DNA from 4 places in the Aminobacter sp. MET-1 genome. Region 4 is predicted to be linked to each of the others. Evidence: riboswitches for the same ligand, from Rfam matches in the RefSeq annotation. Region 4 holds a riboswitch; each other region holds the start of a gene.

Region 1 (7,086 bases), on a different contig from region 4:
GTTCTCCATGACGGCGATGGCGCCGTTGCAGACCTCGACCAGATTGTGCGGCGGGATGTTGGTCGCCATGCCGACGGCGATGCCGCCGGCACCATTGACCAGCAGCGCCGGGAAGCGTGCCGGCAGCACGCGCGGTTCCTGCCCCGAAGCGTCGTAGGTGTCCTGGAAATCGACCGTATCCTTGTCGATGTCCTCGAGCAGTTCGTGGGCGACCTTGGTCAGGCGCGCTTCGGTGTAGCGCATCGCTGCAGGCGGATCGCCGTCGATCGAGCCGAAATTGCCCTGCCCGTCGATGAGCGTGACGCTCATCGACCAGTCCTGGGCCATGCGCACCAACGCATCATAGATCGAGGCGTCGCCGTGCGGATGGTATTTACCCATCACGTCGGCAACGGGGCGCGCCGACTTCACATATTTGCGGTTCCAGTGGTAACCGCTCTCATGCGAAGCGTAGAGGATGCGCCGATGCACCGGCTTCATGCCGTCGCGCACGTCGGGCAGCGCACGGCTCACGATCACGCTCATGGCGTAATCGAGGTAGGAGCGCTGCATCTCCTCGATGATGGAAATTGGCTCGATGCCGGAGGGACCGTCAGGTCCACGCGGTGATTTCTGGTCGGTCAACTTTGATCACGCATGTTGGGAATCATTTACCCCTTATATAGGATCGCGCCCGTGAAGACCAACTTCGGCGGCGCTTTTCCAACGCTGATTTTCCACGTCATTTCAAATGGATAGCTTAGGCTTCCAACATTGCGGCGACATGTCCGTCATATTCTCGCCGCCATTGTGCCCGGTTGCCACGAAATGCCGTTGGGGAAGCTGGCGAAACCGGCAAAAATGGCCGCTGCATGACCGATTTTGCCACTGGCGCGGCAACTGCGGCCGGGTTAGCCTGCGTGCGACGGGGAGGTGCCGAATGACGCTTTTCGACACTGTTTTCAATGCCTTCGTGACAATCCTCGTGACCATCGACCCCCCGGGTCTGGCGCCGCTCTTCCTGGCGGTGACACGCGGCATGAACCGCGAGCAGCGCGTTCAGGTGTCAATCCGCGCCAGCGTCATTGCCTTCGCCGTGCTCGCCCTGTTCGCCATTGCCGGCGCCGCCATCCTCAAGGTTTTCGGCATCACCCTGCCCGCCTTCCGCGTCGCGGGCGGCTTCCTGCTGTTCTTCATCGCCTTCGAAATGGTCTTCGAAAAGCGGCAGGACCGAAAGGAGAAGATTTCGGATGTCGCCATCACCCGCGACCACATCCACAACATCGCCGCCTTCCCGCTCGCCATCCCGCTGATCGCCGGTCCGGGCGCGATTTCGGCCACCGTGCTGCTGTCAGGCTCCTTCAGCGGCTGGACCGGCCAGCTGGCGCTGGTCCTCATCATCCTCGCCTGCCTGGCTCTGACCTATCTGGTCTTCATCCTTGCGGAGCGCATCGACCGCTTCCTCGGCCAGACCGGCCGCTCGATCCTGACGCGACTGCTCGGCGTCATCCTCGCAGCCCTTGCCGTCCAGTTCGTCGCCGACGGCATCAAGGAACTGGTGGCGATGTAGACCCTGGCTGCGCGACGGGCCGCGATGCCCTGCGCCGTTTTCTTGAGCAGCAGGTTAGCCCAGGTCAGACCGCGACCGCAGCGCGTTTCAGCGCGGCGATGTCAGGCTTCACCCCTCGCCTTTTGCCATTTGCGCAGGCGGCCACGTGCATTGGCATAGGGCGACGAGGCGTTGAACTGGATCATCCGACCCATCGTGTATTTTTCATACCAGGGTGCGCCATAAAGCTCGGCATCCGGATATTCTTCGACCAGCGCCACGATCCGCATCTTCGCATCCGCCAGGCGCTCAAGCAGGGCCGGCCAAGTCAGTCCCGCATGGTCTGCATAGAATTTCCCGGCAAGCCTGCCGAGTTCGTTCCACTTGAAGCCTGTGTCGGGGAAATCGACAGCGAGGCCGGCGCGGCGGCGTTCATGCCATTTCAGCACCAACTCGTTCCAGCCGATCAGATAGGCGACGAGGTCGCGCACGCTCATGATGGTGCCCTTCGCATGACCTTCCAGCGAAACCTCGCCGGCCAGCGCTTCCGGCACCGTTGCCAGGTCGCGCCACAACTTGCCGAGGCTGCTGTCGATCGCCTCAAGCAACTCGGCCTTGTTATCTGGAACACTCATCTTTCAACTTTGCCTGCCCGCGCGATTCGAAGTTGCCGTCCAAGACATACCACCTGCTGCATCGCCCTTGGCCGACCGCAAGCTTTAGCACTTGCGCGCTGGCGCAGACTGATGGTCCGCGAAGTGTACCGGCGGCTGGAGCGCCGCCAGCTGACGAGCCGTGGCCATTCGAAGCGTTCGAAGCCGAGAAGCATGCTATCCGAAAATCGATTCCGATTTGCGGATCTATGGGCTAGGTCATCGGCTCAAAGGATCCGCTGCCATGAAACACCCAGAAGCTCCCGACCACGATGCCTGGTGCACCTGGCATCCCCGAGAGCTGGCGGCGCGGCTGACCGGGGTCGACAGGCCCTGGTGCGTGGTCGGCGGCTGGGCCCTCGACCTCTGGCACGGACACCAGACCCGCGATCACGAGGATCTCGAATTCACCGTCCTGCGCGAGGACTTGCCGATCTTTCGCAGCGCGCTGAAGGGCGTCGTCTTTTTCACCGCTGGCGGCGGCATTGTCGAATACCTGCCCGAAGGCAGCACCATCCCGGCGTCGATTTCGCAGGTGTGGTGCCTGGACGTTGCCGATAACTGCTGGCGCGTCGACATGATGGTCGAACCGGGCACGCCGGAAAGCTGGGTCTGCAAGCGCAACCAGTCGATTGTCCGCCCCCGCGCCGAGATGGTCGGCGTCACCGACACCGGCATCCCCTATCTCAAGGCTGCGGCGATCCTCTTGCTCAAGGCCAAGCACCAGCGTGACAAGGATGAGTTCGACTTCCGTACCGCCTTGCCAAAACTGGAGAAGGCCGAACGCGACTGGCTGGGAGCCAGCCTCGGGGCAACGCACCCCGGTCATGACTGGATAAAGCTGCTCTAGACAGGCACCGGCCGGGTCTGATCAAGCTGCGCCCGAAACGCCACGGCCCGGCCGCGATCCATCCGGCAATCGCTCAGTTCGAGGTGTCGATGACCTCGAAATCATGGGTGATTTCGGCCGTCTTGGCCATCATCGCCGAAGCCGAGCAGTACTTCTCGACCGACAGCTCGATGGCGCGCTTGACCTTGTCGGACGACAGCTTCTTGCCCTTGACGATGTAGTGCATGTGGATCTTGGTGAAGACCTTGGGCTCGGTCTCGGCGCGGTCGGCATCCATTTCCACCACCACGTCCTCGACCGCCTCGCGGCCTTTTTCAAGGATATGGACGACGTCATAGGCCGAGCAGCCGCCAGTGCCGAGCAGCACCAGTTCCATCGGGCTCGGGCCCGGCGTCCGGCCTTCCGTGCCATGCGAGGTGCCGAGAACCAGCTTATGTCCGCTGCCGGACTCGCCGACGAAGGTGCGATCCTCGACCCATTTCACACGTGCTTTCACGAAGACGTCCTTCCCAATCAAAAAATGCCAGCAGGCAACAACCACAGACTCTATCGTCAGCTAGCGCGGCGGATATCGATGCGCAAGGCACAGAGCGGTTACTCGTACGCTCAGTGCTTGAAGCAGTTTTCTCTGTGCCATCGCAGAAAGTGCGGATGAGGCCGATCCGACCCGCGCATCGGCACAAGCGCTCGCCCGGTACGATTGATAATCCCGCGAATGCCATCGGCGTCGTTCGCTTGTCGGGAAATCAGGATCTCAAGCTCATCCGACAGGCTGATGAGCCCTCTGTCAAACATCCAGTGCGCAGTGCCGGATAGCGCAATGCCATTGCTCACGACATCGGGACCGCTGGCTTCCACCGGTCGGATATGCGCAGCTTCGACCTCAGCGCGTCCCCCGCCGTTGATGAGTTTTAGTCCGGTGACCGCACAGCGCTCGTCATAGGCGCGCAACACCACCTGCCGGAAAACGCGATCGCGCACGATGCGCGAACTGAGAAATGACGTCCGCTCCCGGGCTTCTTCGAAAACGAACGGCGTCTGCTCCTCCGCGAAGCCGTCGACAGGCAATTCGGGGTCATTGCGCGGAAGTAGTGGCTCCGCCTGATCCAATCCGAGGCTGACGATCCGACCGAAGTCGCTCGGTGACAGTGCTCGAACAGCAGATTGCGCTCGCCCCGAGATAGCGCCGGCATCGTTCAAGAGACCGCGCTCAATCACGCCCGCGTCATTGGAGAACGGCACCGGTCTCGCGAAATCGAGATAGCTGCCAGGCTCGATGATCGCCAAGAACATACCTGGAACACTTGGATCGTTTATGACCTGCTGGACCCTGGCAACAGCAAAATACCCTTTGGTGTCAGCCACCTTGCGAGGTTCATAATAAATGATCCAGTCACCGACGCAGGCTTGAACTCTGCCGAAGTACTGCGAAGGAAATTGATAGCGCTCCGCCGGACTATCGTCGTAGATCGAATCCGACCTGTGAATGAAGACCCCATACCCCATAGGCCTTCCGTAGCGCGAACATCCGGGAATTGCGATCTGAAAATCTTCGAATTGTCGCAGGTTTTCTCAAAGATCAGCCAGAGGGGCATCTCGATTTCGCCGCTCGGAACTACCCGATAACAGGCGCATCGGGGCCCTGCAGCGAGGTCAACGCATAGGGGCGTCGTGCATACCTTTAGCTGCAGCCTCTTCACAACACCCCAAACATCACAGATGACAGCGCCGATTCATGGCTCCTGTTCAACAGAGTAGCCGGGCAAGCGATCGACAAAGAGGTCGCGCCAGTTGCCCCGTGGGGGCCTGCTTGTCCAGCTCAATGGACGTTTCTCGGTCCAGATGGACATTGCGTTGAGCATCATCCACGAATTCCTCAGCACCCACATATTGACCATCCCCGTTATTTGACCACTAAATATACAAGTCGTGGTTCTTCCGAGTCGATTTCGGCCCGGGAGCTAAGAGGGAAGTCGGTGCCTCGAAAGGGAATGCCGACGCTGCCCCCGCAACTGTAAGCAGTGAGCTTGCGTCGAATAACGCCACTGATGCGATCGCATCGGGAAGGCCGACGTAAGTAATGACCTGCGAGCCAGGAGACCTGCCGTGACGGATTGATCGAACCTCGGGCGGGGTGTCCCGGCGGTGCGCTTGCAGTCGCATGGCCGATGGCATTTTGCGTCCAGCAGCGTTCCCGGCAAGCCCCGTCCGCAACGCCACGGGGATAGAGATGCCGGCGACTTCGACACAGACCTCCAACGGGATCGCTGCGATCCCTGTTTCCAATCCTAGAAAAGACACGACGGTGGCAGAACCTGCCTATCGCGTCATCCGCCGCAATGGCGGAGTCACGCCCTTCGATCCGACCAAGATCACCGTGGCGCTGACCAAGGCCTTTCTTGCAGTCGAAGGCTCGGTTGCCGCCGGATCGCGCCGTGTCCATGACGTGGTAGAGGAACTCACCGAGCAGGTGTCGACTGCGCTGGCGCGCCGGGTCGGCGAAGGCCGCACCTTCCACATCGAGGACGTGCAGGATCAGGTAGAGCTCGCATTGATGCGCGGCGGTCATCACAAGGTGGCCCGCGCCTATGTGCTCTATCGAGAAGAGCGCGCCAAGGAGCGGCAGGCCGAGAAGGAGATCGCGGCGCTGCCCTCTCCCTCGCTTCAGGTCCGGCTCGACGACGGAACTCTTACCCCGCTCGACGATATCAGGCTGTCGCACATCGTCGAGGACGCCTGCCAGGGACTGGAGGCGGTAGCGGCAGCGCCCATTCTCACCGAGGCTCGGCGCAATCTCTATGATGGCATCACGCTGGACGAACTGTCGCTGGCACCGATCCTCGCAGCGCGCACTCTGGTCGAGCAGGAACCGAACTACGCCTTCGTCTCGGCGCGGCTGCTGCTGGATCGCCTGCGGCGCGAGGCGCTGAGCTTCGTGTCCGGCCGCCCCGAGCAGGCTACGCAGGACCAGATGGCCGAGCGCTATCCCTCCTACTTCGGTGAGTTCGTGGCCGCCGGCATCGAGGCCCATCTGATCGACCCTGAGCTCGGCCGTTTCGATCTCGTCCGGCTGGGCGCAGCCCTCAAGCCCGAGCGTGACCTGCTGTTCCAGTACCTGGGCCTGCAGACGCTTTACGACCGCTACTTCCTGTACACCAGGGGCAAGCGTATCGAGCTGCCGCAGGCTTTCTTCATGCGCGTCGCCATGGGGCTGGCGATCAGGGAGATCGACCGCGATGCCAAGGCAATCGAATTCTACGACCTTCTGTCCTCCTTCGACTTCATGGCCTCGACCCCTACCCTGTTCAACTCGGGCACGCTCAGGCCTCAGCTGTCGTCCTGCTTCCTCACCACCATCGGCGACGATCTCGACGCGATTTTCAAGGGCATCAAGGACAACGCCCTGCTCGCCAAATATTCCGGCGGACTCGGCAATGACTGGACCCCGGTGCGCGGCCTCGGCGCCCACATCAAAGGCACCAATGGCGAGAGCCAGGGCGTCGTGCCCTTCCTCAAGGTTGCCAACGACACGGCCATCGCCGTCAACCAGGGCGGCAAGCGCAAGGGTGCGGTCTGCGCCTATCTGGAGACCTGGCACATCGACATCGAGGAGTTCCTCGACCTCAGGAAGAACACAGGCGACGACCGTCGCCGCACCCATGACATGAACACCGCCAAGTGGGTGCCCGACCTGTTCATGGAGCGCGTCGAGGCGGATGCGGAATGGACGCTGTTCTCGCCGGACGAGACCGCCGACCTGCACGACCTCTACGGCAAACCGTTCCGCACGGCCTACGAAGCCTATGAGGCCAAGGCGGCAAGCGGCGGCATCAAGGTTCACCGCAAGGTTCGTGCCGTCGATCTGTGGCGCAGGATCCTGACCATGCTGTTCGAGACAGGGCATCCCTGGGTGACGTTCAAGGATCCCTGCAACATCCGCTCGCCACAGGGCCATGTCGGCGTGGTGCATTCGTCGAACCTCTGCACCGAAATCACGCTCAACACGTCGAAGGACGAGGTCGCGGTCTGCAATCTCGGCTCGGTCAACCTCGCCA
Region 2 (7,086 bases), on a different contig from region 4:
CATCCCGGGTTAGCCGTTCCCTTGATGGCGCGCACATGACAAATTTCGATCAGGCGATGACATTCATTGCCGAACGGTAATCGTTTCTTGCAAAAATACCGTCCGAAGACGAATGTAATCCCCGTCAGAAGTGGATTGGCGTCGAGGCCCGGAATGAACGAGATCAATGCGAGGCGACTGGACATCGACGCGCTGCGCGCGCTTCGGGCGATCAGGCTCCACGGCGGCGTCACCCGGGCTGCCGAGGCGCTCGGCCTGACGCAATCGGCCGTGAGCCACAAGATCAAGCGCATGGAAACGAGCCTTGGCTGCCAGTTGCTGGACAGACGGCCCGGCGGCGGCATGTTTACCTCAGAAGGAACGGCGCTGCTCGACTACGCCGCAAAGATCCTCGACCTGCACGACGAGGCGCTGATCACCTTCGCCAGGTCGGATCTGGCCGGCCGGATCCTGCTGGGTCTCACCGAGGACACCACATGCTCGGACCTGTCGCGCATCCTCGGGCGCTTCCGGCGCCAGCATCCCCATGTCGCGGTGAGAACAAAGGTTCGAATGAGCCTGGTTCTGCGCGCGATGCTCGAGCGCGGCGAGATGGATGTGGCCATCGTGCAGGTTTTCGCCCATGAGGTGCGACCGACCGACCTGGTGCTGTTTCGCGAAAACCTGCACTGGGTCAAATCCCGCGAACTGCTGCTGGATCCTGAAGGACCGATCCCGTTCCTGTCCTTCGACGGCGACTGTTTCTACCGACGCTGGGCAATCGACATTGGACAGGATGGCGGGGCGGAGCTGGAAACCGTGTTCGAATGCTCAAGCGCCGCAGGCATCGTCGCTGCGGTCAATGCGGGACTGGGCGTCGCACTCCTGAGTGACCGCCATCTGCGTCCGGACATGGAGATCCTCGACAACAGCCTTCCCGCGCCCCCGCAGCTTGTCTACGTGGTGCGACGGGCGAAAAAGACGAGGAACCCTGCCCTCGAAAGCCTGATCTCCGAGATTGAGACCGAGGTCAGCCGCTACGGCAAACTGGCATTGGCAGGCTAGCCAATTCCTGTTCTCCGCCAGGAGGTGAAAGCTCTTGCTCGCGCCACAAACAGACGTCCGGCAGGTGCCGACAACAAGCTGCTGACGCTGACTATGCCGTGCGCAAGTCGAATGACGTCACACCAAGAAGAACAGCCAGCCATGGCATGTTCGTGCTCACAATATAGCTAATCTGCTTTTTGGGTCTTCCGGCAAATGGCTGACGAACGGGGATTGACTTGAAGGTCGATAGCGATAGGTTGCGCCCGTCAAGGTTCTGTCGCGACGGCCTGCGCCGACGTGACAGCTAAGAGGGAATCCGGTGCGAAACCGGAGCTGACCCGCAACTGTAAGCGGCGAGTTGTTACGCCAACGACGTCACTGGCACTTCGGTGCTGGGAAGACAGGCGAAACAGCGATGAACCGCGAGCCAGGAGACCTGCCTGACTGCTTAGGTTCCGTGGTCGGGGTGTGCCACAGGAGCGCGCGCTGTCGCGGCTGCCTCTGGCATGTCTGCGCGGCCACGTTTCCATATCCCCGCTCGCATCAGGTCGGGGATTTTTTCGTTGGAAACAGATTTTCCTTTTTCGAACTCCAAACTCAAGCCGGGCAAAGTGGCGTCCGGGCGGGCCGTATTGCTGGTCGCAAAGTCGGCATTTGCAGCGGCTCCGCATGCCGAAATGCAACGCATGGGGGCAATGGCTGCATTGTTACAGGGGGTAGCTACGGCGGTTGCCTGCTATTCCGAGCAGGGTCAGCCCTCGCTGCGCGACGCGCTCCTGTCATTGCGCGGCGGGCCTTATGAAACCATCATCGTAGTGCCGCTGGTTCTTCCGCTGGAGCCAGGATTCCTCAACTGGATCACACGCTCGCTGAAGCGCTGGCAGTCCGAACATCCAGGTGCGTGGCCGCCGATCCGGATATCCCGCGATATCGCCCAGAGCCTCCATTTCGAGCCCTTGCTCGGGGCTCTCATCAACGGTGCTTCTGCCGAGCCTGCAATTCCAACCGACGATCCCGTGAAGCTGGAAGGATCGCTGGTGCCGGCGCAGAAGCGACGGGTCCTTGTCTGCGAAGGCGGCGCCTGCAACGCGGCCGGCGCACACGCGATTTGGGGCCACCTGCGCAATGTGCAGGAAAACCGCAAGCTGCGCACGACCGGCGACGGCACGATGACCGCCAAGGCGACATGCCTCGGGCCCTGCAATCTCGCGCCCGTGCTCCAGGTCTTTCCCGAAGGCACCTATTACGGCGGCGTCACTGAGACGGCGGTCGACCGTATCGTCGAGGAACACCTGCTCGGCGGCCGGGTCGTCGAAGATTTCGCCTACCAGCCGACGGGCCGCAAACAGCGGCTGCGTCTCGTGCCCAAGAATTCCACATCTACAGGAGAGTAAGATGAACTATCTTTCGCGGACTGCATTGGCCGCGCTTGCCGCCGCCTGGTCGACCTTCGCCTTGCCTGCTTTCGCCCAGGAAGCGGCGCCTGCGGACGAGCAGGTCTTGCGGCTCGTTACGGCAAACATGCCGCGCTCGCTCGACCCCATCAACATCGATGCCCAGCGGATCATCAACAACGGCTTCGCCGAGCCGCTGGTTCATGCCACGCTCGACGGCGCAAACCTCATCCCGGCGCTCGCCAAAAGCTGGGAGCGGGTTGAACCGACTTTGTGGCGGATCGAGTTGCAGCCGAACGCCAGGTTCTGGAGCGGCGCGCCCGTCGATGCGGCGGCCGTCCAGGCATCCTTCGAGCGACACCAGGCCAAGAACACCCGCGCGGCCTCGATCCTGCGTGGCGCGACGTTCAAGGCCGTGGGTCCAACCACGCTTGAAATCCGCACCGAGAGGCCGGACCCGGCATTCCTGTTCAAGACGGTCACGATCGCTGTGCACAACGCCGCGCGCGCCGAAGAACTCGGCGATCGATACGCGCTGGAGGCCGACCTCTCCGGCTACTTCAAGCCTGCCGAGTTTGTCCCCGGCGAGCTCGTGGTGGCCAAGCCGTTCGAGGGCTACTGGGGCGAGCAGCCCAAGCTCCAGCGGCTCGAAGCCCGTTTCGTCGTCGATCCGCAGACCCGCTATCTGGCCATGCAGTCGGGCGAGGCCGACATGGATGCCAACGTCCAGTTCGAGCAGCGCCGCGCCTATGTCCGCTCCAAAGACTACAAGTTCCCTGTCGTCAACGCGAGCAACTGGAACATCTGGATGAACTACCGCAACCCTCTGCTTCAGGATGTGAAGCTGCGGGAAGCACTCAGCCTCGGCACCGATCGCAACGAGATCGTCGACGGCGTGATGGCGCCATTTGCGACGCACTCGACCGGGCACTTTCCCACCGGCCTGCCCTACGCGATCGAGACGAAGCAGGTCACCGACCCTGACCGCGCAAGGGCGCTGCTGGACGAACTCGGCTGGAAGCCTGGCGCAGACGGCATCCGCGAGCGTGACGGCAAGAAGCTCGAATTCACCGTGTTGACCTATGGCTGGTGGCAGACCGTCGCCATCGCTCTTGAGGCGCAGTGGCGCAAGATCGGCGTTTCCGCCAAGCTTCACGTCGTCGAGCCGACGGCCTCCAACCAGATCATGCTCGACGGGGCATTCGACATCGCGACCTACTGCTCGTGCGGCACAGCCACAGGCGACCTCAACGGCCAGCTCTCCAGCTTCTACCGTTCGGACGCCGTGCAGAACTGGCAACGCTACGCGAACCCTGAGGTCGACGCGCTCATCGACCAGCTGCGCACCGAAGCCGACACCGACGCTCGCTTTGCGCTGGCAAGGCAGATCCAGGAAAAAGTGTTGGCCGACACCGCGCTGATCTACGTCGCCAACGCCGAACTGATCGGCATCGCGCACAACAGGCGCGTCGCAGGCGTCGACGTCGAGCGTCCGCGCGACATCACGCCGTCGATGTACATCGCGGCGGAGTGACGAATGCTCGGCTACGCGCTCCGACGCGCCCTGGCCGGGCTTTCGGTCCTGTTCGGGATAACCGTGGTCGTCTTCCTGATGCTGCGGTTTATCCCGGGCGATCCGGCCACGGCGGTGCTGCTGACCATGGTCGAGCCCGGCCTCGATTCCGCACAGATCACCCAGCGCGATATCGATGAGCTGCGCGACCAGATGGGCCTGAACGCCCCTCTGCCGCAGCAATATGTGACGTGGCTCGGACGCGTGGCAACGGGCAATCTCGGAACCTCGCTGCGCAGTCGCCAGCCCATTGCCTACGAGCTGACGGCTCGCCTTCCAGCAACGCTGAAACTCGGAGGTGCCGCACTTGTGGTGATGTTCGTCATCGCCATTCCAAGTGGAATCCTCGGCGGCCTCTATGCCGGGCGCACCACCGATCACGTGACCCGGGTGCTGAGCCTGGTCGGAGAGTCCCTGCCGAGTTTCTTTCTTGGGGTCCTGCTCATCTATCTCTTCGCCATCACGCTGGGCTGGCTGCCGGCCATGGGCGGCAGGCGGCCGGAAAGCATCATTCTGCCTGCCGTCACGCTCGGCGTCGGCATCGCCGCGGCGACCTCACGGCTTCTTCGCGCCAGCCTGCTCGACACCCTGTCGCAGCCCTACATGCTGATGGCCGAAGCAAAGGGCATGAAGCGGCGCACGTTGCTCTTCCGTCACGCCCTGCGGCCGGCGCTCATACCGGTGATCACCGCTGCCTCGCTTGTCGCCGGCGGCCTGCTCGGCGGCACCGCCGTGATCGAGACGGTCTTTGCCTGGCCCGGAGTCGGTCGATACATGGTCGAGGCGATCGGCGGCCGCGACTATCCCGTCATCCAGGGTTTCACGCTGCTGATGGCGAGCCTGTTCGTGATCATCAATTTCGCCGTCGACATTCTTTACCGCTTCATGGATCCGCGGGTCCGCATCGAAGAGCACGGCAATGTCTGACCGCGTTCTGCACCGCTTTGCGAGCGGCCTGCGCCGCGACCCGGTCGGCATGCTTTTGCTGGCCATTGTCGTTGCAATGCTGGCCGCAGTGCTCGCCGCACCTCTCATCTCCGGCCTGAGCCCTGTCGACACCGACTTCAAGCAGGTCCTCGTGCCACCGAATGCCGTCAACTGGCTTGGAACGGACGATTTCGGTCGCGACGTCTTCACGCGGCTTCTCCACGGCGGCCGCACCTCGCTGACGGTGGCGGCCATTGCCGTGCTGATTGTCATGTCGATCGGGGTCACTGTCGGCATCGTGGCCGGCTATTTCGGAGGCGTGGTCGACCTCGTCCTGACCAAGATCATCGATGTGCTGCTCGCCTTCCCACGGCTGGTGCTGGCGATCGCCGTCGCCGCGCTCATGGGCGGCGGCATGGTACCGCTCACCATCGCCATTTCGGTCGTCGCGTGGCCGGCCTATGCCCGCATCATCCGTGGCTTCACACTTCAGCTGGCGCAGGAGGGATATGTGTCGGCCGCACGATGCCTGGGAACACCGACCTGGAAAATCCTGACCGGCCACATCGCCCTGAACCTGACCGGGCCGATCCTGGTTCTGGCGATGCTCGACATCGGAAACCTGATCCTTGCGGTCTCCGCACTCTCGTTCCTCGGCCTCGGGGTGCCGCCGCCTGCGCCTGAATGGGGCGCCATGCTGAACGAGGGTCGTGGCAGCATGGAGATCGCGCCCTGGCTGGTGCTCGCACCGGGAATGGCAATCTTCATCGTCGTATTGGCTGCCAACTATTTCGGCGACATCGTGCGTGACAGCGTCGAGGGCCGCCCCGTCCATGGCCCGCGCAACTGGCTGCGTCTCCCGCGCTGGGGCGCCAGCCGTCCCCTGCATGCGCAGGCCATCGTCGCCTCATACGAGGCGTCCCCGGATGCGGCCTCCCCTGCCCTTGATCTGCAGGCTGTCCGGGTCGAGGTCGTCGACCCTCGGTCGCCTTATTTCGGCCGGCCCATCCTCAATGAGGTGAGCCTGCGTGTCGGGCGCGGCGAAAGCATCGGGCTGATCGGCGAAAGCGGCTCCGGCAAGAGCACGGTCGCTGCCCTGGCGCTCGGCCTGACAAGGCCCCCGCTGGGCCTTGTGAGCGGTCGTGCCGCCCTGTTTGGCCAGGATACGGCTCCCTGGTCCTGGGATGATTGGCAACAGGTGCGCGGGCGGATGGCCACGCTGGTCAACCAGGATCCTCTGGCCGCCCTCAACCCCGTGCTGCGTATCGGTGACCAGATCCGCGAGGTGATGCAGGTTCACCTTGCCCCCTCCCCAGCAGCGATCGAACACAGGCTGAGCGAGGTACTGGACGAGGTTCAGCTGCCCGCGCGCGTCCTAAGGCAGTTTCCGCACGAGCTCAGCGGCGGCATGCGGCAGCGTGTCGTCATCGCGATGGCGGTCGTCAACAGGCCAAGGCTGCTCATTGCCGACGAACCGACGACGGCGCTCGATGTGTCGACCCAACTCCGTATCCTGGACCTGCTTCGCGACCTGCAGGCCCGTTACGGGCTTGCCCTGGTTTTCGTGTCGCACGATTTGCGTGTGGTCTCGCGCGTGGTCGATCGCGTGGCGATCATGCGAAACGGCACAATCGTGGACAGCGGCCCGACCGCAAAGGTGTTCGCAGACGCGTCCCATCCATATACGCGTGAGCTGCTGACGGCGGTGCCGGGCCGCCGGCTCCGCTCCGCATCTTTGAGCGAGACATGACCATGCTGTCGGTAGAGCAGCTTTCCAAACGCTATAAGGACAACAGGGTTCTCACCGATGTCTCCTTCGCAATAGGCCGCGCCGAGATCGTGGGGCTCGTCGGACAGTCCGGTTCAGGCAAGAGCACGATTGCCAGGTGCATCCTCGGCCTTGAGCGGCCGGACAGCGGTCACCTGCGATGGCATGGCCAATCGCTTGCCGACGGCATGGTGCGCCGCAGGGCCCGCCGCAGCATGCAGGCTGTATTTCAGGATCCGAGGTCCAGCCTCAACCCGCGCTGGACCATCCGCAGGATCCTGTCCGAGCCGCTGGTCAACTGGCTTCCCCGGGAAGGAGCCGAGGCACGGAACGAACGCCTTTGCCGCCTGCTCGAGCGTGTCGCGCTCACCGCCGACCTGCTCGATCGCCATCCGCAC
Region 3 (7,086 bases), on a different contig from region 4:
GCCGTGAACAGGCCTGCGGCGTTGGGAATATCGACATGACGGAACAACGACGTGCCGCCGGTGACGATCACGCCGGCGCGAGCGAAAACCTGGTCGAGGCGATGGGAGGCATGCGCCAGCGTCGTCCGCATCTCGCGTTGCCAGTCTATGTCCGAAAGCGCCTTGATTCCATATTCGAGCGACGGCACCGCCACCGACCACGGTCCCAGTTCCTCCTCCAGTCGCCCGGCAATGTCTGGATGCGTCAGCGCAAAGCCAAGACGAACCCCTGCAAGTCCGTAGAATTTGCCGAAGGAGCGCAGCACGACGAGGCCGCCCAGATCGATGTCGCCGGCGAGACTCTGCGCCTGCGGGCCGACATCCATGAACGCCTCGTCGACGACCAGAAGCCCGCCGCGGGCGCGCAGACTGGCCGCCAGCTCCAGCAACTCCTTGCGCTGGACGACTCGACCGTCCGGATTGTTCGGATTGACCACCACAGCGAGATCGGCGTCGAAAAGCTGGCTGAAATCCTTGACCTCGGCCACTTGATGTCCCGCGATAGCCGCGGCGCGCGCATGTTCCTGATAGGTCGGCCCGAGCACGAAGGCGCGCCCCGGACGCACCAGTGAAGCGATGCGCGGCAGAAGAATCTGCGTGCCCGGCGCCGGAACCACATTGGCCGCCGACGGTGCGCCATAGGCGGTGGCGGCGACCACTGCGAGGTCGCGCGCCCGGCCCGGCTCGGGCAGCCGCGACAAGGCGGTGGCAGGCAGCTCGAAAAGCGGATAGGAGTTCGGATTGATCCCGGTCGACAGGTCGACGAACGGCTCGGGCGCTCCCGGAAACAGCGCCCTCGCCCGTTCCAGGCTGCCGCCGTGGTCCACAGTCCCTGTCCTACGTCCTGCAAGAAGCGTCATGTCTTTTCCGCTCGCCTTCCTGTCGCTTCTGGTTGAACTCGGTCTGGGCTATCCGGACCGGCTTGTCCGCAAGATCGGCCATCCGGTGATCTGGATCGGCAAGCTGATATCCTTTCTCGACATTAGCCTCAACCGAGCCACCGATACCGACGCCGTGCGCCGCATCTGGGGCGTGGTCGCCCTCTTCGTCATTGTCGTCGTGCCCGCCACGATCGCTTTCGCGCTCGAACGCCTGTTCGGCCTGTTACCTCTAGGCATCCTACTCACGGCCATCGCCGCCTCCAGCCTCGTCGCCCAGCGCAGTCTCGGCAGCCACGTGAAGGCGGTTGCCGACGCACTCGACAGCGGCGGCATCGTTGCCGGCCGCAAGGCCGTGTCGCAGATCGTCGGCCGCGATCCCGAGCGCCTCGACGAAGCCGGCGTCAGCCGCGCGGCCATCGAGAGCCTCGCCGAAAATTTCTCCGACGGCATCACCGCACCCGCCTTCTGGCTCGCCATCGGCGGTTTCGCCGGTGGCGCTGCCTACAAGGCCGCCAACACCGCCGATTCGATGATCGGCCACCGCACCAAGCGCCACGAGGCCTTCGGCTGGGCGGCGGCGCGTTTCGACGACCTCATCAACCTGCCAGCCTCACGCCTCACCGCGCTCGCCATCGTGCTCGCCGCTTACTTCGTGCCGGGCGCCGATCCGAGGGCCGCATGGGACGCCGTCTGGCGCGACGCAAACAAACATCGCTCGCCCAATGCCGGCTGGCCCGAGGCCGCCATGGCCGGTGCGCTCGGCCTGGCGCTGGCCGGCCCGCGCGCCTATGGCGGCGTGATGGTCGAGGACGCCTTCATGGGATCAGGCGGTCGTCGCGAGGCCAATGCCCAGGATATCCGCTCGGCGCTGCGCGTCTACTGGACGGCTGATTCCATCCTCGTCGGCACCATCGGCCTGGTCGGCTTCGCCATCTGGCTCTGACGCGGCGAAAGCTAGAACTCGATCCCCTTCTGCGCCTTCACGCCGGCCGCGAAGTGGTGCTTGGTCGCCCCCATCTCGGTGACGAGATCGGCAGCCTCGACCAGCGCAGGCTTAGCGTTACGGCCAGTCACGACCACATGCAGGCCTTCGCGCCGGTTCTTGAGAGTCGCGACAACCGTTTCCAGATCGAGATAATCGTAGCGCAGCGCGATGTTGAGTTCGTCGAGCACGACAAGCGAAATGCTTGGATCGGCCAAAAGCTCCTGCGCCTTCACCCAGGCGGCTTCGGCGGCGGCAATGTCGCGCTTGATGTCCTGCGTCTCCCAGGTGAAGCCCTCACCCATCGTGTGCCAGACGACGCGGTCGCCGAAGGCGGCAAACGCGTCCTGCTCGCCCGAATGCCAGGCGCCCTTGATGAACTGAACCACACCGACGCGGTGGCCATAGCCCAACATGCGCAGCGCCAGCCCGAAGGCGGCGGTCGACTTGCCCTTGCCGGGACCGGTGTTGACGATCAACAGCCCCTTCTCGACGATGGTCTTGGCGGCGACCTCGGCATCCTGCACGGCTTTGCGCTTGGCCATCTTGGCCTTGTGGCGCTCGGCTTCCTGCTCGTCGATCGTCTTCATCATTTCACCTTCATCGGCAGGCCGGCGACCAAAAACAGCACCTCGTCGGCAACAGCCGCCACCTTCTGATTGAGCCTGCCGGCATCGTCGCGGAAACGGCGGGCCAGCGCATTGTCGGGCACGATGCCGAGCCCGACCTCGTTCGACACCACAAACCACGGCCCGCGCGGACGCGACAACGTTTCGATAAGCGCCGCGCATTCGGTAGCGACATCGTGCTCCGCCAGCATGTGATTGGTGAGCCAGAGTGTCAGGCAGTCGACGAGCACAGGCGCGCCGTCAGGCAGACCGGCGAGTGCGCCCACCAGATCGAGCGGCGCGTCGATCGTTTGCCAGCCGTCACCACGGCGCCCCACATGAATGGAGATGCGCTCGCGCATCTCGTCATCATAGGCCTGCGCCGTGGCGATATACGTCCACGGCGCAGGAAACTGCGTGATGAGCCGCTCGGCATGCGCGCTCTTGCCGGAGCGCGCGCCGCCGAGCAGGAATGTCAGCGTCTCAGGCAAGGCGACCGTTCAGCGCCTGCGGCTGCTCGCCCATGAAACGGCTGCGCACGAAGCCGGCGACAGCGCCCAGAACCACCCAGAACACCAGGTTGGAGATGGTGACGGCGACGACGAAGCTGTGGTGCAGATCGGCCGGGATCGGCGAGTCGTGGCTTTCGGGCTGCGGTGCGCCGATGACGTGCGGTGCAACGATCAGCGCCACGCCGAGGATCGCCAGCGGCAACGATTTCCTGAAGGCGATCAGTGCAAGGCCTGCAGCGGTGGCGACGACCGTGGAAATCCACCAGATCTGGCGCGAGACAAGATCGGCTGCGGGCATCGCCGGCAGTTCTGGCGGCAGGCCGAGGCCGGGTGCCAGGGTGAACACGGCAAAGCCGGCAAAACCCCAGAAGACACCCTGGCGCCAGTTGGCGATGCCACCGGCGAACTCTGAAACGGCGACCAGGATCAGGCCGAAGGCGATACCGCTGATGATGTTGGCGAGTGCCGAATAGGCAAAGCGCTCGAAGCCGTCGGCAGGCGCCCACGCTTCTTCCTCGGCCGGGGCCTGTGCGACGACAGCAGGCGCAGTCGACTGCGCGGTAGTGGCAGGCGCTGTCGCCTCGGTGCCTTGAGCGGGTGTAGCGGCATGATCGTGGCCGCCAGCGTTCTCATAGGTCTCCGCCTTGAAGATCAGCGGGTCGGTTGAATAGGTCTGGAGCGCGGCCAGGATCACGCCGGCCAATAGGCCGCTGATCGCCGCGATGAACACGACGTTGCGAAAGACAGACATGGTTGGATTGCCTTCGTTAGTGGCAGGGGAAGGCCATCGAGTGGCGATAGTCGTGGGCAGCGTTGTGCACCACTTCCATATGCGAGAACCCGAGGAAGCCAACAACGAAGATGCCAAGCAGCGCGGCCATCGCCAGCTGCATTGCGCGCGACTGGGAGGAAACGCCAGTGCCGAGTGCGGAAGTAACCGTGTTCATTTCAATGTCCTTTCACCCTCCACCCGAGGGCATAGAATAAAGTCTTCGTCGCCGGCAGGTCTCCTGGCTTGCGGATCGACACCCTTCCCCGCCTTCCCGAAGCAAGCTTCAGTGGCCTTTGGGGAGAGCTAACCGCACACAGTTGCGGGGGCAGCCGCGGCTTTGGGCAAAAACTCCCTCACCGCATTCCCTCTTGATTCCAAAAACTGGAACCGACGACGGCTGCGACTATAGAAACAAAAGCATGGGGCGGCAAACCAAATTCCGACGCCGCAGCGCTCGAATGCGGCGTTCCTGCGATCAGGCACGCGCAGCGATTCGTTCCGCCACCAGATGCTGCAGCCGCCACAGATGCCGGTCGTGGATCGAACGCTGTTCCAGGTTCTTGACCACATTGTAGAGATAGTCGGCCGCCGAGCCCCAATGACCGCACGTCGTGGCCAGCCGATTCACAACCTCGTCTTCGCCGAGCGCCCCGGCATAGGCATGGCCTTCGCGGTTGATGACGAAGGCAAGTGCGGTCAGCGGACCTTGATCGGTGGCCAGCGTCAGCCAGCGCGGCTTGTAGGTCGAGGGTTTCAGCGTCATCTCGCGACGGAAGAGCTTGTCGAGTTGCTCGCGCCGGTCGCCATCCATCAGCCGCAGCGCCACACCCTTGCACTGGCCGCCGCGATCCATGCCCATCATCAGCCCGGGCTCGGCTTTTGTCGCGCGCCAGCGGGTCATGTTGATGCAGAACGAACGATGCCAGCCACGCGCCAGCGCCACCCTCTCCTCGGCATGCTCGACCTCGGGTTTCCAGATCAGCGAGCCATAGGCGAACAGCCACAGCGGCCCCTCCTCGGGATTGGCCGCCAGCGTCTCGTCGATCATTCGCGCATAATCGGCGTCGTCGAGATGCTGGGCGTCGGGATCGGGACCGGCATCCGCCACCTCGCGGTGGCAGCGCGCCACCAGCTCCTCGGTCAACGACATCACGCGACCGTTCATTGCCGACATCCCCGAACCCTGTGCATGACGTTGGCTAGTCCCTCTGTTGCCGCGCTTCAACCATGATAGTGCTGCATGGGCGGCGAAACACCCGAAAGCCGAAGCGAATGGCCATGACGATGCAACCGACCACCGACCAAGTTCAAGCCCAAACGCCACGCGTCCAGGTGATCGACATCGCCCGTGGTGCAGCGCTCATCGCCATGGCCATCTACCATTTCGCCTGGGATCTCGAGTTCTTCGGCTATGCCGATCCCGGCATGACCGCCTTCGGCGGCTGGAAGCTGTTCGCCCGCTCGATCGCCTCGAGCTTCCTCTTCCTCGTTGGCGTAAGCCTGGTGCTCGCCCACGCCAAGGGCATCCGCTGGCGCGGCTTCTGGAAACGGCTTGCGATGGTGGTTGCCGCCGCCGCCGTCATCACCGGCGCGACATGGTATGCCATGCCGGATACCTTCATCTTTTTCGGCATCCTGCACCAGATCGCCTTTGCCAGCGTCGTCGGCCTTGTTTTCCTACGCCTGCCGCCGCTGCTGACGCTCGTCGCCGCAGCCTTGGTGATCGTTGCCCCCAGCTATCTGCGCAACGACGTCTTCAACCATCCTGCCCTGCTTTGGGTCGGCCTCAACACCGTCGCTCCCCGCTCCAACGACTTCGTGCCTGTCTTCCCATGGTTTGGCGCGGTGCTGGCAGGCATGGGCCTGGCTGGACTGGCGTTGAAAGCAGGCCTGTTCGAAAGGCTGGCGCGGCTCAAGCCCGGCATCTGGTCGAAGCCGCTCGGCTTCTTCGGCCGCCACAGCCTTGCCTTCTACCTCATCCACCAGCCGGTGCTGATCTCGCTGGTCTGGGCCTGGGCGCAGTTCTTCCCCGCCCCTGTCGAAACCCGCGAAGTCGGCTTCCTCAAGTCGTGTCAGGTCTCTTGCCAACAGAGCCGCGACACCGAATTCTGCTCGCGCTACTGTGTGTGCATGCTCGACGAGTTGCAGAAGGACGATTCGCTCGATCGCCTCTATGCATCGGACAAGAGCCCCGAACTGAAGGCGCATGTCGGCGACACCGCCGCCATGTGCTCCGCCAGTACGGACAGCCAGACACCCGTGGGAGGAGCGCAATGACCGACATCAAGGCAGCCCCTAGCCGAGTGCCGTGGCCGCCGATCATCTACCTGCTGGCGATTGCCATCGCCATCGTGCTCACCCTGCTCTATCCCTTGCCCTGGATCACCGAGCCGATCTCGGACCTGCTCTTCGCCGCCGGCTGGCTGGTGATACTGGGCGTCGTCGCCATCGAGGTTTCGGCAATACGCGCCTTGAGGCGCGGCAACACCACCATCAGGCCGGACAAGGCTTCGGACCACCTGGTGATGGATGGCCCGTTCTCCTTCACCCGCAACCCGATCTACTTTGGCAACACGTTGCTGTTGATCGGCATCGGCATGGTCAGCGGCAGCCTGTGGTTCATCGCCCTGGCGCTGATAGCCGCTTTCGCTACGCAAAAACTGGCCATCGAGCGCGAGGAGAAGCACCTCCAGTCCCGCTTCGGCAAGAAATACATCGACTACACCAAACGCGTTCGCCGCTGGATATAGCAAGGCCGGCCGGCTTTCCAAAAAGCAAGAGCAGGCAATGGATTACGGCTGAACTCAGATTCAGCTTGCGAGCAGAGGGCGATTGGCGATCCTGACTCAGGTCGTGACGCCGAGTTCCACCAGGCGCTCGACGCAGGACTCCTCTGCCTGGTCCAGTTCGGCCAGCGTCTCCTCGAGATCGCGGCGCTTCTGGCGCAGGTCCTCGCGCTTCTCCTCGATGCGCTTGATCATAAGCTTCAGCTGACCGACCTCCCCCGGGGGCTCCCGGTACATCTGGATGATCTCTCGGATCTCGTTGATGGAAAAACCGAGCCGCTTGCCACGCATGATCTGGCGAATGAGGTGCCGGTCCGACGGCTTGAACAGGCGCGTCCGGCCACGCCTCACCGGCTGGATCAGCCCCTCGTCTTCGTAAAAGCGCAAAGTCCGCGTCGAGATGTCGAATTCGCGGGTCAGTTCGGTGATCGAGTAATATTCCCGCATCTGTGCTCCACCCGACGGGGCGATGTCGCGCCGCCTCAAGGACTGCCGGGCTTCGGCCA
Region 4 (7,086 bases):
TCGCCAAGGGCGATGTCCAGGCGATCAACTACTTCGTCGCCCAGAAATACACCGAGGCGCTGGCCAAGATCGGCTCCGCCGGCAACAGCAAGGTGGTGCTGATGCCCATGGAAGCGTCATCGCTGATCGGCACGCTGGGCGGCATCGGCGAAATCGCCAAGGAGGTTTTCAGGAGCGAAGGCACGGCCGGCGCGCAGCGGCAGTCGCAAGCCCGCACCCCGCGCATTCCGCCCGAGCAGAACTGAGCGGCGCGACAGCGAGGAACCGCAGATGATCGTGCGTTTCATCACCGAGCTCGGCCCCTGGGTCTGGATGCTGCTCGGCTTCGTGCTGCTGACGCTGGAGATCTTCGCCCCCGGCGTCTTCCTGCTGTGGATCGGCATCGCCGCGCTGCTGGTCGGTGCGCTGTCGCTACAGCTGTGGGACTGGGCGTCCTGGACCTGGCACGCCCAGGTTCTTACCTTCGTCGTCCTGTCGCTGGCATCGGCCTACCTCGGCAAGCGCATCACCAACAACAGCTCCGAAAGAAGCGACCAGCCGCTTCTCAACCAGCGCGGCGCCCAGATGGTCGGCCGCACCGCGACGCTGACCGAGGCGATCCGGGAAGGCCGTGGCCGCATCAAGCTCGGCGACACCACATGGCGCGTCTCCGGCCCCGACCTGCCTGTCGGCACCCAGGTGCGCGTCGTCGCCGCCGGTGACACCGATCTGGAACTGGTGGTGGAGCCGGTCTGAGCCCGTTCGAGGCCTGAACCGAATTGGTCGAAACCGCCCCAACGGCCCTCATGGCGAGCTTGTCGAACCACGAGGGTGCCGGGCGTTCTCATTTGCAAGAAGTCAGATTAGCCTGACCTTGGTCTAGGCCAAACGGGATATCCCGGGATCGAGGAAGCTAGGCTGCGCCGATCCGGAGCAGATCGTGGAAATGCACGAGGCCGACCGGGCGGTCGCCCTCGACCACGATCAGCGCGCCGATATTGTTCTCGTTGAGCATGGCGATCGCCGCGCCCGCCAGCATCTGGCGGGGCACCGTCTTTGGCCGCGTCGTCATGATCTCCTCGACCCGGGTTTCAGCCAGGTTGCGGTCGAGATTGCGGGAAAGGTCGCCATCGGTAACGATGCCGGCGAGCTTGCCATCTGCATCGATGACGCAGACGCAGCCGAAGCGCTTCTGCGACAGCATCCTCACCGCTTCCGGCATCTTGGTGCCGACCGTGACGACCGGCATGCGGTCGCCGGTGTGCATCAGTTCGCCCACCGGCATCAGGCTGGCGCCCAGCTGGCCGCCGGGATGGAAGGTGCGGAAATGATCGGCGGTAAAGCCGCGTGCCTCGAGCAGAGCCACGGCGAGCGCATCGCCGATGGCGAGCTGCAGCAGCGTCGAGGTTGTCGGCGCAAGGCCATGCGGGCAGGCCTCGGGCGAGCGCGGCAGCGACAGCACGACATCTGCCTGCCTGGCGAGCGCCGATGCGTCGCCGGCGGTGATGGCGATCAGCGGAATGGAGAAGCGCCTGGAATAGCCGACGATGCCCTTTAGCTCGGCGGTTTCGCCTGACCACGAAATGGCAACAATGGCGTCGTCGCGGGTGATCATGCCGAGATCGCCATGTATGGCCTCGGCGGGATGGACAAAGTAGGACGGCGTGCCGGTCGAGGCGAAGGTGGCGGCGATCTTCTTGCCGATATGTCCGCTCTTGCCGACGCCGGTGATGATGGCGCGGCCGTTGAGCTGGCCGAGCACCGACACGGCGCGCGCGAAAGGCTCACCCAGCGGGCCTTCGAGCGCCGCCACGAGTGCGGCGATACCGGCCTGCTCGGTGGTGATGGTACGAAGTGCCGAGGCGATCGACGCCTGCGGGTCCGGCTCTTTTTTCAGCGATCCAGCGTGCATGGCGCATGCGTTAGCGCGTCATACGCCGGCTGTCCATCAATATTGCCCCTCGGCCTCCCTTCCGGGCGGGCCAGTTCAACACTCCATTAACCATGGCCATTTACCAGTTGCTAAGCACGGCGCAGTTCGCGCCGGCGAAGCAGTGGGTACGATGGCACGGGTCAGGCCGGAGCATAGGGGGCACCTCTTGGGTGCGCGCATCTGCGCCTTGCTGGCAACGGCAAGTGTGGCAGCGGTGCTGTGCGCCGGGCCGGTCCACGCCCAGGATGCCGGGCTGCGCGGCGCGGTCACCGACGACCAGGGCAAGCCTCTGAAGCGCAAGCGTCCCGCTGACGCATCGCAGGACCAGGCAACGGACGCCGACACGCAGAACCAAGCCGAGGACTACCAGCCGGCCAGTCCCGGCGCGGTGCCCGACAAGCCGGCCAACGCCTCGGCCAGCCTGTTCAGTGAACCGCCAAATGCCGACGATGCCTTCGCCAACGACGCGGGCCCCTTGCAGGCGCTGCCGCCGACCACGGCACGCGACCGGGCCAAGGCGCGGCGCGAGCAGCTCGCCGGCCGGCAACAGCCGGCGAACGCGCCGAAGAAGACCCCTGCCCCCGAGCAGGATGAAACCACCACCGGCACCGTGCGCCAGCAGACGGTGGATTTCGAAGGCAGCGAGGACAACGGCCCCGAATCCGCGCGCCAGGCAGCGATCGAAGGCCGCAAGCCGCAGCCCGAGCTCAATCCCTACGACCCGACGGGCATCCGCTTCGGCACCTTCGTGCTCAAGCCAAGCCTGGAACAGGGCGTCACCGCGACCTCCAACGCCGATTCGAGTTCGGATGGAAAGTCGGCGATCCTGTCTGAAACCACGCTCCGCCTGAATGCGGCGTCCGACTGGGACAGCCATTCGGCCACCGTCGATGCCTATGGCAACTTTCGCAAGTCGGTGTCCGGGCAGGAGGTCAAGGACGTCACCGGCGGCATCGACGGCCGCCTCCAGCTCGATCTTGCCGAAGGCATGCGCGCACTTGCCCGCCTCGGCTACAATGTCCGCCCGGAATCGGCGACCTCGCCCGTCGTCATCATCGGCACCGCCGAGCGCCCCACCCTGCAGACCTTCAACGGCTCGCTCGGCCTGGAAAAGGACGTCGGCAAGCTGCGCTTCGGCATATCGGGCGAAGCCGTCAAGGAAAGCTATGGCGACGCCGCTCTGTCGGGCGGCGGCACGCTGTCGCAGAAGGACAGGAACTCGACCCTCTACAATGGCAGGCTGCGCATCGGCTACGAGGTGTCGCCGGCGCTGACCCCGTTCGGCGAAATCCAGTTCGGCCGTCGCATCTACGACCTGAGGTTCGACACCGCCGGTTTCGAGCGTTCGGCAAATCAGTTTGCCGCCCTTGCAGGCGTCGAGATCGACATGGGCGAGAAATTCGGCGGCGAGATTTCCGCCGGCTGGGTCGGCCAGACCTTTGACGACGGCAGGCTGGGCAGCATCTCCGCCGCCTCCGTCGCCGCAGATCTCCGGTGGTCGCCGATGCGCGGCACCATCGTCACCCTCAACGGCACCACCTCGCTGGAAGGTTCGACGTCGGCAGGCGAAAGCGGCTCAGTACTCTATGCGGCGCGTCTCGGCGTCGAGCGCCAGATGCGCGCCAACCTCACCGGCTTCGCCGCCGCCGGCATCGGCTGGCGCGATTACGCCGGTTCAACCGACCATGATCTGTCCCTCAGTGCCGAGGCGGGCCTCACCTGGTGGCTCAACCGCTACACCGGCCTCACCGGACGCCTGCGCCACGAGACCTTCAGCAGCACGCTCTCCAACCGCGACAGCACCACCAACAGCGTCTTCGTCGGCGTGAAAGTTCAGCGCTAGGGTCTCAGCGTGCCGGCTTCGACTGGTGTCGCCTGCACATCCCGCAGTTCGTCATCCTCGACGTAGCGAGCGGAGAGTGTCGCGGATCCATGCCGTGGCCGGCAAAGTTGTCGGGACGGTCCAGAACGGCCGGAGCTGCGAGCCCCCAAAACGAGCACCCGGCAGCGCAAGAACGCCCGCCGCCCCGCTCATCCCAATCCTGCCACCGCCTCCTTCACCCCCTGCTCCCCCTCGCCGGCAAACACTTCGCTCATGACAAGCTCGGCCAACGGCAGCCGGTTGCCCCAGCCATGGCGCTCGAGATCTGGGCGCGCGGCGAATTCGCTGACGCGGCCAACGCAGAGATAGGCCACCGGCACGACATGTTCGGGGATCGCCAGCAATGCCTTCAGTGCGTCACGGTCGAGGATACTGACCCAGCCGATGCCGATGCCTTCGGCACGCGCCGCCAGCCAGAGGTTCTGCACCGCGCAAACAGTGCTGTAGAGATCCATTTCCGGATTGTGCCAGCGCCCCAGCGGCGAGTTGGCCGAGCGTCCCCGATCGCAGGTCACGACCAGGTTGAGCGGCGCCTCGCAGATGCCTTCGAGCTTGAGCTTGCGATAGAGCGCCTGCTTCTCCTCGACAATATGCGGCAGCTCCTGCCCGCGCGCCGCGAAAAACAGGTCGCGCACCAGCGCCCGGCGCTTGGCATCGCGGATGATGATGAAGTTCCATGGCTGCATGAAGCCGACCGATGGCGCGTGATGCGCCGCCATCAAAAGGCGCGCCATGACCACGTCGTCTATCGGATCGGGCAGGAAATGGCTGCGCACGTCGCGACGGGTGAAGATGGCCTTGTAGACGGCGTCCTGCGCCGCGGCATCGAACGAGCCGCAGGCGGTTTGAACATGGGCGGCCGGCATCGCGTGTCCCCTTGCGATAGAAACGGCGTCCGTCCGCCTGTCCATGCGGTGGACCATCTCTGCCGGGCCGGTCTTCTGGCTTCGAGTTCATCCCGCTTTCAGCACCTTCCCATCCTGCCGGACAGTGGCTTTTGCCGATACGGTCCCTCTTACAGCGATGGGCACGCCACGGAGTTTCACCGTGTTCCCGATTCTCCCGCATGAGCGGGCACCTGGCGGGAGTGTTCTACAGGCCTTGCGGGCCCTTGGCCACCGCGCCGCGCGCCCGAAAATGACGCGCGGGCGACATTGACGGGGCTCAGCGGCTGGGTTTCACCTCGCCCAGAAGCCCTTCGATCACTTCGGCCATGCGGCCGCTGATGTCGGAGCGCGCCAGGGCAAATGCCACATTGGCCTCGACAAAACCTTCCGGCGAGCCGCAGTCGAAGGTCCGGCCGCGATAGTGATAGCCATAAAAGGGCTGCGACTTCTCGAGCTTCAGCATGGCATCGGTCAGCTGGATCTCGTCGCCGGCGCCGCGCTCCTGCTTGGCCAGCAGTTCGAAGATCTGCGGCTGCAGAATGTAGCGGCCGTTGATGAACAGGTTCGACGGTGCCGTTCCCTGCTTCGGCTTCTCAACCATGCCGTCGATGGCAAAACCGGTATGAACGGCCTTTCCCTTGCCGACGATGCCATATTTGTGCGTCTCGGCCGGGTCGCATTCCTGCACGGCGATGATGTTGTTGCCGGTCTCGGCATAAAGCTCGACCATCTCGCGCATGCAGCTCTTTTCCGACTGCATGATCATGTCGGGAAGGAGAAGCGCGAAAGGCTCGTCGCCGACCAGTTCACGCGCGCACCATACAGCATGGCCGAGGCCGAGCGGCACCTGCTGGCGGGTGAACGACGTCTGGCCCGGCGCCGGCTGCAGCTTCTGCAGCCGCTCCAGCTGATCGCTTTTGCCGCGCTGGGCAAGCGTATCGTAGAGCTCGAACTGGACGTCGAAATGATCTTCGATGACCGCTTTGTTGCGGCCGGTGACGAAGATGAAGTGCTCGATGCCCGCTTCGCGGGCTTCGTCGACGACATACTGGATGACGGGACGGTCGACGACCGTCAGCATCTCCTTGGGGATAGACTTGGTGGCCGGCAGAAAGCGGGTGCCCAGGCCTGCGACGGGAAATACTGCCTTGCGAACTCTTTTCATTGCGCGGTCGTCCGAAAGAGAAAAATCGATATCGGGCACAACATTCTCATGCCTGAATTGAAGAATACTGAACGCGTTGGCACAATGGGGTGGCACGAGCAAGGCCGAGATCACGCGATCTTGATTGTGTTGGGCCTTCGGGGGACAATCCGACCCACGGCTTTTAGGTCCCCAGGGGGACTATGGTAAACTGATTGATAACCGGCATCGGCGATGAATCGACTTTCCGAACTCTTCCAGGAGGAAAGAATGCCCCTTCGCAAGACCGCCAGAAGCCTGGCAGGATTTGCCACGATCGCCGGCCTGTCGCTCGCGCTGCTGCTGCCTGCGGGCAAGGCTTCGGCCGAGGCCGGCTTCGAACGCTGGGTCGCTGGCTTCCGCGCCGTCGCCGCCGACAACGGCATTTCAGCGTCGACCTATAACCGTGCGTTCCGAGGCGTCACCTCGGCCGACCTGGAAGTGCTTGAAAAAGCGCGCTTCCAGCCCGAATTCACCGCACCCGTGTGGGACTATTTCGACAACCGCGTCCACGACCAGTCCATCGAGGTCGGCCGCGCCATGGCGCGCAAGTGGAAGCCGTGGCTCGACCGCATCGAGGCCAGCTACGGCGTCGACCGCTACGTGCTGCTCGCCATCTGGTCGATGGAATCGAACTACGGCGAGATTCTCAAGAACGACAAGGTGATGCGCAATGTCGTGCGCTCGCTGGCGACCCTTGCCTATGGCGACGAGCGCCGCTCGAAATATGCCCGCACCCAGTTGATCGCGGCGCTGAAGATCCTGCAGCGTGGCGACATTGACGAGAGCCATCTGATGGGCTCGTGGGCCGGCGCGATGGGCCACACCCAGTTCATCCCGACCAGCTACCAGGCCTACGCAGTCGACGCCGACGGCAACGGCAAGCGCGACATCTGGAACTCGGTGCCGGATGCGCTAGCCACCGCTGCCAATCTGCTCAAGAAGAACGGCTGGCAAGGCGGTAAGACCTGGGGCTACGAGGTCGTGCTGCCCGAGGGCCGAAAGTTCCCGTCGGGCTCGATGACGCTCGACAAGTGGGCGGAACTCGGCGTCGAGCGCGCCAACGGCAAGGCCTTTAAGCGCGGCTCCGATGTCGCCACCCTCAAGGTGCCCGACGGCCGCGGCGGTCCCGCCTTCCTGATGACCAAGAACTTCCAGGTCATCAAGCGCTACAACAACGCCGACAAATACGCGCTGGCCGTGGGCCTTCTTGCCGACGAAA

What was found. A riboswitch is a leader RNA that binds a small molecule or an ion and turns the genes downstream of it on or off. The one in region 4 is predicted to bind cobalamin.
Region 1: another riboswitch for cobalamin. It lies ahead of NDO48_RS13435 (ribonucleoside-diphosphate reductase subunit alpha); the one in region 4 lies ahead of bluB (5,6-dimethylbenzimidazole synthase).
Region 2: another riboswitch for cobalamin. It lies ahead of NDO48_RS05020 ((2Fe-2S) ferredoxin domain-containing protein); the one in region 4 lies ahead of bluB (5,6-dimethylbenzimidazole synthase).
Region 3: another riboswitch for cobalamin. It lies ahead of NDO48_RS08970 (CbtB domain-containing protein); the one in region 4 lies ahead of bluB (5,6-dimethylbenzimidazole synthase).

The regions. Positions count from the first base shown of each region.
Region 1 covers NZ_JAMSHL010000008.1:56,923-64,008, reverse strand. Annotated here, with positions in the region: gene gyrA (DNA gyrase subunit A) at 1-624, opposite strand, end outside; gene NDO48_RS13460 (MarC family protein) at 920-1,549, shown strand; gene NDO48_RS13455 (ClbS/DfsB family four-helix bundle protein) at 1,651-2,163, opposite strand; gene NDO48_RS13450 (nucleotidyltransferase domain-containing protein) at 2,426-3,031, shown strand; gene NDO48_RS13445 (OsmC family protein) at 3,105-3,527, opposite strand; gene NDO48_RS13440 (HNH endonuclease) at 3,638-4,537, opposite strand; cobalamin riboswitch at 4,945-5,155, shown strand; gene NDO48_RS13435 (ribonucleoside-diphosphate reductase subunit alpha) at 5,262-7,086, shown strand, end outside.
Region 2 covers NZ_JAMSHL010000003.1:10,574-17,659, forward strand. Annotated here, with positions in the region: gene NDO48_RS05015 (LysR family transcriptional regulator) at 154-1,044, shown strand; cobalamin riboswitch at 1,279-1,485, shown strand; gene NDO48_RS05020 ((2Fe-2S) ferredoxin domain-containing protein) at 1,722-2,420, shown strand; gene NDO48_RS05025 (ABC transporter substrate-binding protein) at 2,422-3,954, shown strand; gene nikB (nickel ABC transporter permease) at 3,958-4,920, shown strand; gene NDO48_RS05035 (dipeptide/oligopeptide/nickel ABC transporter permease/ATP-binding protein) at 4,913-6,670, shown strand; gene NDO48_RS05040 (ABC transporter ATP-binding protein) at 6,667-7,086, shown strand, end outside.
Region 3 covers NZ_JAMSHL010000005.1:60,369-67,454, reverse strand. Annotated here, with positions in the region: gene cobD (threonine-phosphate decarboxylase CobD) at 1-899, opposite strand, end outside; gene cbiB (adenosylcobinamide-phosphate synthase CbiB) at 898-1,863, shown strand; gene cobO (cob(I)yrinic acid a,c-diamide adenosyltransferase) at 1,875-2,492, opposite strand; gene cobU (bifunctional adenosylcobinamide kinase/adenosylcobinamide-phosphate guanylyltransferase) at 2,492-3,001, opposite strand; gene NDO48_RS08975 (CbtA family protein) at 2,994-3,773, opposite strand; gene NDO48_RS08970 (CbtB domain-containing protein) at 3,790-3,969, opposite strand; cobalamin riboswitch at 4,005-4,201, opposite strand; gene NDO48_RS08965 (gamma-glutamylcyclotransferase) at 4,270-4,959, opposite strand; gene NDO48_RS08960 (DUF1624 domain-containing protein) at 5,073-6,071, shown strand; gene NDO48_RS08955 (methyltransferase family protein) at 6,068-6,544, shown strand; gene NDO48_RS08950 (MerR family transcriptional regulator) at 6,641-7,027, opposite strand.
Region 4 covers NZ_JAMSHL010000007.1:72,739-79,824, reverse strand. Annotated here, with positions in the region: gene NDO48_RS12230 (SPFH domain-containing protein) at 1-245, shown strand, start outside; gene NDO48_RS12225 (NfeD family protein) at 271-735, shown strand; gene NDO48_RS12220 (KpsF/GutQ family sugar-phosphate isomerase) at 893-1,891, opposite strand; gene NDO48_RS12215 (outer membrane beta-barrel protein) at 2,079-3,755, shown strand; gene bluB (5,6-dimethylbenzimidazole synthase) at 3,944-4,660, opposite strand; cobalamin riboswitch at 4,708-4,891, opposite strand; gene galU (UTP--glucose-1-phosphate uridylyltransferase GalU) at 4,959-5,846, opposite strand; gene NDO48_RS12200 (lytic murein transglycosylase) at 6,096-7,086, shown strand, end outside.